2 regions of the Methylophaga sp. UBA4204 genome follow, and region 1 is predicted to be linked to the other one. Evidence: riboswitches for the same ligand, from Rfam matches in the RefSeq annotation. Region 1 holds a riboswitch; the other holds the start of a gene.
The links. A riboswitch is a leader RNA that binds a small molecule or an ion and turns the genes downstream of it on or off. The one in region 1 is predicted to bind cyclic di-GMP.
Positions count from the first base shown of each region.

Region 2: it holds a riboswitch for cyclic di-GMP, as region 1 does, so the genes downstream of both, B3182_RS11065 (hypothetical protein) here and B3182_RS07080 (VPLPA-CTERM sorting domain-containing protein) in region 1, are expected to answer to the same signal.

Region 1 covers NZ_DFTU01000048.1:56,205-60,422, reverse strand. Annotated here, with positions in the region: gene B3182_RS07090 (bifunctional diguanylate cyclase/phosphodiesterase) at 1-1,361, opposite strand, end outside; gene B3182_RS07085 (hypothetical protein) at 1,766-2,245, opposite strand; cyclic di-GMP riboswitch class I at 2,368-2,445, shown strand; gene B3182_RS07080 (VPLPA-CTERM sorting domain-containing protein) at 2,461-3,066, shown strand; gene B3182_RS07075 (PFL family protein) at 3,140-4,218, opposite strand, start outside.
Region 2 covers NZ_DFTU01000077.1:31,186-35,403, forward strand. Annotated here, with positions in the region: gene B3182_RS11050 (OmpG porin family protein) at 1-64, opposite strand, end outside; gene B3182_RS11055 (polysaccharide biosynthesis/export family protein) at 103-654, opposite strand; gene B3182_RS11060 (hypothetical protein) at 777-1,280, opposite strand; cyclic di-GMP riboswitch class I at 1,323-1,401, opposite strand; gene B3182_RS11065 (hypothetical protein) at 1,557-2,075, opposite strand; cyclic di-GMP riboswitch class I at 2,105-2,186, opposite strand; gene B3182_RS11070 (hypothetical protein) at 2,397-2,921, opposite strand; cyclic di-GMP riboswitch class I at 2,950-3,035, opposite strand; gene B3182_RS11075 (hypothetical protein) at 3,358-3,882, opposite strand; cyclic di-GMP riboswitch class I at 3,911-3,995, opposite strand.

The sequences.
Region 1 (4,218 bases):
TTGACATATCTGATGCGCCCTTTTCCATCCAGCAGATAAATGCATTCTTTTACCTGATTGATAGCAAAATTTAACAGGGCGATACTTTGATCTGATTTTTTACGCTCTTCGATATCTTCTATCTGCGAAACTAAATACAGCGGCTGGTTGTTTCTTCCTCTGACAATGCTGGTTGTGAGTCTTGCCCAGAAATAGTCCCCATTTTGATGACGATAGCGCTTTTCAATCTGCATATAGGGAATTTGATCAGCAATCAGCCGATCAAGCTCCGCTTGTCCTTTATGCAAATCCTCGGGATGGGTCATTTCCTGATAGGTCATTTGCAGTAGTTCAGTTTCGGAATAGCCGAACATTTCATAAATGGAATGATTGGCTCTTAACCACTGCCCACTCAAGGACAACACCCCCATTCCAATCGCAGCAAATTCAAACGCCTGCCGAAAGCGTTCATCACTCTCACGTTGTTCACGATATATCAGCAAGCTGGTCAAGCCATCAGATAAACGATGACCGATTTCACTGAATAAACGTTTTTCGTCGTTAGTCCACTCTCGCTCATACGAACATTGATGCAAACCAAACACCCAGGGTTTACCGGTTTTTGGATAGATGGCCGTACCGATGATTGAGCGAATATGATGCTCTCTCAGAAATTCGGGTGCATCAGGACTTTCTATAGTGGTAATCAGCGTTACTGGTTCACTGTTGGCCAGATAGGCTTCCAGACCTCGGGCTGCCTCTTCGGTCATCGGGAAATCTGTTCCAGCAGACAGACCACCAGGGTAGTCAGGAGTGGTCTGCTCCATGGGGATATGCCAAGTGGCACTTGCTGGATCACAAGGATATAAAAGCCATGCTCTGTCACATGCAAAACACGACAATATCGCTGCCAGAACATCACTCATCATCTGCTCAAGATCATTGGTGCCCTGAATAGCCCGGTTGACCTGATCCAGACATTCAAGAAACCACAAATGAGACTGATTTTCCTGCTCTGTACGTTTCAGGTCGGTGATATTTTGAAAATAGCCATGCCATACCATTCCGTTTTCTGAATCCGCTTCAGGCATGGCTTTGCAATCCACTAAAACCTTACCTTTCTGAGGGTGTAACACATGCCAACCCAGATTCAGAGGTTGCATCGTTTGAGCTGACTCAGCCATTTTCTGCAGAATAATGCCACGATCATCTGAATCAATGCTCATCCATGCAGACGAGGAATCTTCAATAATTTGTGCTGCGGTAAAACCAAAAATATCAACGATGGAAGCTGTACTGTCGAGAATTGCTATCTGCCGCTCAGACTGCAGACAAAACTTCACTATGGCAACCGGTGAGGTATCGGCTACATAGCTGTTCACGAGAGGCTTTTTGGCTTTGTTTTGGCTGAGGTGGTCATTAGATAGATGGTCAATACCCCGTCTGTTTTTACTTAGCGATTAAGTTGAAATAATTTCAAGGACTTACTGATTCATAACAGGCAATTAAAAATATTTAAACAGAACTGTTAATTGATTTTAACGATCTTAAAATGCCGGGGCATCTTAGGCATATTACCTTTTCATTACAAGGGATAATTCTCACTAAAACCAGGGACTTTTACCTTGGTCGTAATATATTGACTCCAAGGAAAGAAAATAATTTGTCCCGTAGAAATTTAATGCGATTATAGAGATTTATTCTCCAAAAACCTGTGCTCTCCATCTCATCCTCAAGCATGAACTAAAAGCAAGTGGTCTTATGGTTTTTGTGAGCGTTTGATGAGTCAGGTCAGTAGAGTTGTAAAACGTTGGGCGGGAGGTGAGTTTACAAAAACACCTGGATCGTTTTTTTCTGCGAAGCAGACATTTACGATCACATTTTCATAAAGCCAGTAAATATAACCGCCTTCATCCATCCGGTAGCGCCACTGGTACTGACACTGTACCCACCCTTCTTCGAGCGAAGTAAGTAATATCGGTGGTTCATCGGCCTGTAATCGTGGTTTGAACTCCACTGTCTTGACTTTTAAACCAACACGAAAACGATCAATTAAAAAATAATCATCTGTCAGTTGATAGCGAATGCGATTTCCGGAAATATCATCCCCATGCTTATCAAGCAATATTTGCTTATTAGACAAAACAGAAGAGGAGGATTTTAGCGGATAGCGATCAGGTAATCCTGCCCTTGCTTTTTTGTGCGCATCAGAAAGCTGAGATTTATCCCACTGAAAGATAATAATTTGTACAACGAGTTTTTGCATTAATAAGTTACCGGACTAACCGTAAGTGATTTATTAAGTGTATTTGTACCAAAGTACAATTAAAAAACGTCTAAATAAGGATTATTTTGAATCTGTGTCGAACTTTATAAGACACATTTATTTTTAATTTTTGCCAAACTTAATGCGAATTAAGGACGGAAAGTTTCCGGTCTCAAAGTTGAGATTGCTGAACTACAAAAATTGAGGATATATCTATGAAAAACTTAACAAAAATTTTAGCAATATCTGCATTATGTTTTGCTCCAGTTTCCTTTGCTGCAACCATTGATAGCCTATATGATAGCTTTGAAGGTGAAGGTCAGGCGAGTTCTGTCTTAAACTATAACAGCTTCGTTAATTGGGATGTATCAAACGGTACGGTTGATTTGATCAAAAACGGTAATCAATGGGGAATCGTTTGTTCAGTTGGTAGCTTTTGCGTAGATCTGGACGGCTCAACTGGTGACGCAGGAATTTTGTCTTCTAAAAATGGTTTTTCTGCAGGAAAATACAAAGTGAGTTTTGATTTATCTGGTAATCAACGTAATGGTCCTGCTGACCAAGTTTCGGTGTTGTTTGGAGCAGGTGCACTTGTTAATCATCTTCTCTTGGATTGGGATGAAAATTGGCATACCTATAGTTTCCTGGTTGATTTGGTTGATGGGGATAAATTATCTTTTAGAAACTTCGGGGGGGATAATGTTGGAGCGATGCTGGATAACATCCGGGTTTCAGCCGTTCCAATACCAGCAGCAGTTTGGTTATTTGGTTCAGGTTTGATGGGCTTTTTAGCAATGCGTAGAAGAGCGAAAAGCCAGTAATTCTGACGCTTATTTTATCTAAAAAAGCCGTGACAGTTTCTGTCACGGCTTTTTAATTGTTAGCATAAGATGATCAATTGACCAAGCTTTGAATCGGAGCAGGAATACGTCCGCCTAGTCGCACAAAGCGGTTTTCCTGATTCCCCATATTGACAGCCATCACTGGGCCTTCACCCAACAAACCACCAAACCGGACAATATCACCTGCTTTTTTGCCAGGCGCTGGAATCAATCTTGCTGCTGTGGTTTTTTTGTTAATCACACCAATTGCCATTTCATCAGCAATAATCGCGGATAGCATTTCAGCTGAAGTATCTCCAGGTAAAGCCACCATATCCAGGCCAACTGAACAGACTGCCGTCATGGCTTCGAGTTTTTCCAGATTCAAGGTGCCGTTTGCAGCCGACTCAGCAATGGTCAAATCTTCACAAACCGGAATAAACGCACCACTTAAACCACCCACATGTGAGCTGGCAAACGCACCACCTTTTTTCACTGCATCATTGAGCATGGATAAAAATGCGGTACTGCCAGGTGATCCAAAAGCTGGCAAACCGATCGCTTCAAAAATCTCTCCGACACTGTCATTACGATTCGGTGTCGGTGCCAACGACAAGTCGACAATACCAAATGGCAGATTGAGTAATTGTGCCACTTCACGGCCCACCAACTCACCAGCACGTGTCAGTCTGGCTGCTGTTTGTTTAATGACATCCGCCGCACGGCTCAGATCCATATTTTCATCTTCAGCCAAGGCTTTTTCCAAAGCCGCTTTTACTACACCGGGACCACTGACACCAACACTGACAACCGCATCTGCTTCACCGATACCTAAATAAGCACCGGCCATAAACGGTACATCCTGAGGAATATTGGCAAAGACCACTAATTTTGCAGCAGCAAGGCCATCATCGTCTGCAGTGAGTTCTGCAGCCTGTTTGATGATTTGCCCCATCTTGAGAATCGCGTCCATGTTGATACCGGCACGCGTACTGGCCACATTGACGGATGAACAGATTCGTTGCGTTTCCGTCAGCGCCTGTGGAATGGCTTCGATCAAAGCCTGATCGCCCTTACTCATGCCCTTCTCTACCAAAGCAGTAAAACCACCAATAAAATCCACACCCAATTCATGCGCCGCTTTATCAAGCG
Region 2 (4,218 bases), on a different contig from region 1:
AACTGGCGATATTGGATTGGAACATGCTTGCTACCAAAACCGACATAATAATTTTTATTTTCATGCTGACTCCATTTTGGTGTCGATAATTATTATTCCTCATTAAGGAATAATAATGACATCACCGCTTTCAAGCAGCACGTTAGATTCAAGTGATTTGCCTTGTTTAATATTTGCGTAATAGACCGGAATGATTTGCTGTTTCATTCCATCTCTACGCAAAATGATAATGTCGTTTTCTTTCGCATAAGTCGTAAGTCCACCAGCCAAACTCAAAGCTTGCATTGCATCAAGCGGTTGACTCATTCCAAAGGAGCCGGGAGTCTGGACTTTACCTAGAATATGTACAGTGTTACCTGAAACCCGATTTACGGTAACGTTAACGACTGGATCCGAGATATATTCTGAAAGTTTTTCTTTAAGTTCGGTTTCTACTTCAACTACCGTTTTATCTTTCGCGTTTATTTGGCCAGCTAAGGGAAACGAAATAGTACCATCTGGAAGAATAACGACTTCTTTCTGCAGGGCATCTTCATTCCAAACTGAAATGCTTAACATGTCACCTGCATTAAGTGTATAAGGTTCTGAAGCATGAACAACTGTTCCAATCGAAAGTGCCGCTAATAGCAACACTGCATTTATCAATTTATTCATTATTCTTCTCCATGTTTATAAATTACTTTCGCTTCGGATGATAACACGTTATTTAAGCATAAAAAAAGGGAGCATTTCTGCTCCCTTATTTTAACTGGATATTATTATTGAATTAATCAGTTTTACGCTTTTGATTTAGCACGTAAACGCAGTCCCAATAGGCCGAATAAGGCAGGTGCGAAGAGAAAAAGCGCTGCTGGAATAGGCACAGCCGATACTGAAACATCATATTTCAGCTCATCAGAAGAAGCACTAAAGATATCCAAACCATAGTTTATACCAGTCATAAGCGTGGCGGTAAATGAGTAATCTGAGATGAGATTAAACTGATCGATAACAGCACCACCCATCTCAAATAACGATACGGTAGCTGAACTTAGATTTGCTTCTGGATTAAATGACCATACAATTTTAACGGGTGTATTTTGATCTGTAGATAGATCAAAAAATGATGACCAGTTGGTGTTTGGCTCATCTACCGTTCCGTGGCCTAATACAACATCGTTGTTATTTAAGCTAACTTCTTGCGTAGCACCTGATGATCCGGCGGTGGTCAAATTTAAGGTTGCTGCATTTACACTAATTGAGAAAAATAACGTCATAAAGAAAAGCATCGCTTTTTTCATAAGTCGCTCCTTTAAGGGGTTTGATTTATAGATTAAGTTAAGCAATGCAACCCGGCGATCTTACAAGGTAAGACCCGTGGCTTTCCGCCCCCGCCTCACAACAGGTTTGGCTATTGATAGGAAAGAAGAAATCCTTTCCATTGTGAAAACTTCCCAGCTTTTTAAGGAAGTTAATTTAACCATAACGTTTTTTATTCAGTTTGTACAGAGTCTTTTCTGACAAAAAATATATAAAAAAGGGAGCTTCAAGCTCCCTTTTTATTTCTCCTAACCGTTTCAGCCTGCAGTCATCTTGGCTCTACGACGCAAGCCAATCAATCCTAATAAGGCGGGAGCGAATAAAAATAATGCGGCTGGTACAGGCACTTCTGATAATGAGGTAACTGACACATCATATTTTAATGCATGTGATGTAGCATCTAAAATATCCAAACCGTAAGTTTTACCTGCTGACAATATGGCCGAAAAAGTAAAATCGCCCGTTATATCGTACGTTTCTGTAAAACTACCATCTAATGCAAAAATTGCTACAGTAGCAGAAACCAGATTTCTCACTGGGTTAAATGACCATTCAACATCAACCGCAGTATTTGTATCTGCTGTGACGTTAAACATTGAACTCCAATTTGATCTGGAGCTTTCAACAACACCACCACCTAAAACAACATTGTTCTTATTTAAGGTGACTTGCTGTTGGGATGCCCCATTTGAGCCCTCAGCTGTTAAATTAAGAGTTGCTGAGTTTGCACCAGCAGAGAATAAAAAGGCTATACATAATAGCATCGCTTTTTTCATAGCAATTTCCTTCTAAGTGAAAAAATAAGCAATGCAGCCCGGCCATCTTTAGTCAATTAAAGATCCGTAGCTTTCCGACCCTGCCTCACGACAAGTTTGGCTTTATATTGAAGATAGAAACAGAATTGTTTCTAAAATTGAGACTTTCTTATATTCCTGAAAGTTCAGTTACAGACTAACAGTTTTTGTGGATTTTTCAAATCAGGTAGGTAAATCGCAGATGCAAAATTTTAGAGTCTTTTGATGATATTGAGCCCCACAAAGAAAAGGGAGCCGAAGCCCCCTTTCCTTGAACCAACAATATTGTTAACTCATTTGTTACTATGCAGCAGCTGTTTTCAGTGCTTTACGACGTAAACCGAAAAAGCCCATCAATGCTGGAGCAAATAACCATAATGCAGCTGGTACTGGTACTGCAGAAATTGACAGGTCGTATTTCAGAACATCTGATGTGGCATTAAAAATATCAACACCAAAGAATGATCCCGCTGTCAAAATAGCAGTAAAGATAAAATCACCAGTGATGTTAAAAATAGTTGGCGCACCAACATAACCACCACCAGGGCCAGTCAACAGACCAAAGGCCAATTGAGCATTACTCAAGCTGTTAGTTGGGTTAAATGACCACTCAACTTTCACCGGTGTATCAACATCAGTTTGAACATCAAACAATGATTCCCAAACTCCTGAATTAGCAACAGTACCACCAGCAAGAACTGTACTGTTGTTATTCAGATCAATACTTTGAGTAGCACCTGAAGAACCAACTGTTGATAATGTCAGTGTAGCGGCATTAGCACCAACTGAGAACAATAAAGCTATACAAAATAGCATCGCATTTTTCATAATAATTTCCTTTAATTGAAAAATTAAGCAATGCAACCCGGCCATCTTCATAATCCAGCCAGAAGATCCGTGGCTTTCCGACCTTACCTCACGGTAAGTTTGGCAACAAAAACAGAAACAACATTGTTTCTGAACTTTTTATCTCCAAGAAATATCTCGGTGATGATTAAACACTACTACTTCATTTGCATGATTGAAATTGTACTATGGTACTAGTGACAAATTTATTGCAAAAAAATTATATATTTCAGGCTGATTATAGCTGATTTTCTTTTTCTCACAATATCCATATTTAATGAACTTTATAACAATATTCTATTGGTTGTCCCACTTCATGCTGTGAATAATAGCTAACTGAATCAAGTACATAACTGCAAAAAAAGGGAGCCGAAGCTCCCTTTTCTTAAAACTAACAATATTGTTAACTCATTTGGTGTTATGCAACCACTGTTTTCCGTGCTTGACGGCGTAAACCGAAGAAGCCTAACAGTGCTGGTGCAAACAACCACAATGCAGCTGGTACTGGTACTGCAGAGATTGACAGGTCATATTTCAAAATACCTGAAGTGGCATTAAGAATATCTACTGCAAAATATGAACCTGCAGTCAAAATGGCAGTAAAGATAAAGTCACCAGTGATATTATAAATAGTTGGAAAACCAACATAATTACCACCAGGGCCAGAAATCAGACCAAAAGCCAATTGAGCTGAATCCAAGCTTGTTGAAGGATTAAATGACCACTCAACTCTTACAGGAGTATCAACATCAGTTGTAACATCAAACAATGATTGCCAAGAACCTGAATTAGCAACAGTACCACCAGCAAGCACAGTGCTGTTGTTATTTAAACTGATTTCTTGAGTCGCACCATTTGATCCGACAGTTGATAAACTCAATGTAGCCGCATTAGCACTAACTGAGAACAATAAAGCTATACAAAATAGCATCGCATTTTTCATCGTAATTTCCTTTAATTGAAAAATTAAGCAATGCAACCCAGCCATCTTCAAATAATACCTGAAGACCCGTGGCTTTCCGACCTTGCCTCACGACAAGTTTGGCGATTTAAAATAGGAACCATTTTCGTTCCCAACAAATAAAGCCACTTAGAAACAGCTCTCAAGTGACGGTTGAACAATACTGTTAATTTGTTACAAATAATGAGCCCTGCGACACAAAATTTAGCTGGATTAACTCAAATGTTTAATCAAATGTGAATTGATTCACAGTGTTTACAATGGTTTTGCAAATTAAGGAAAGGAACAAAGCTCCTTTCCTCAAGTAAGCAGGAAATC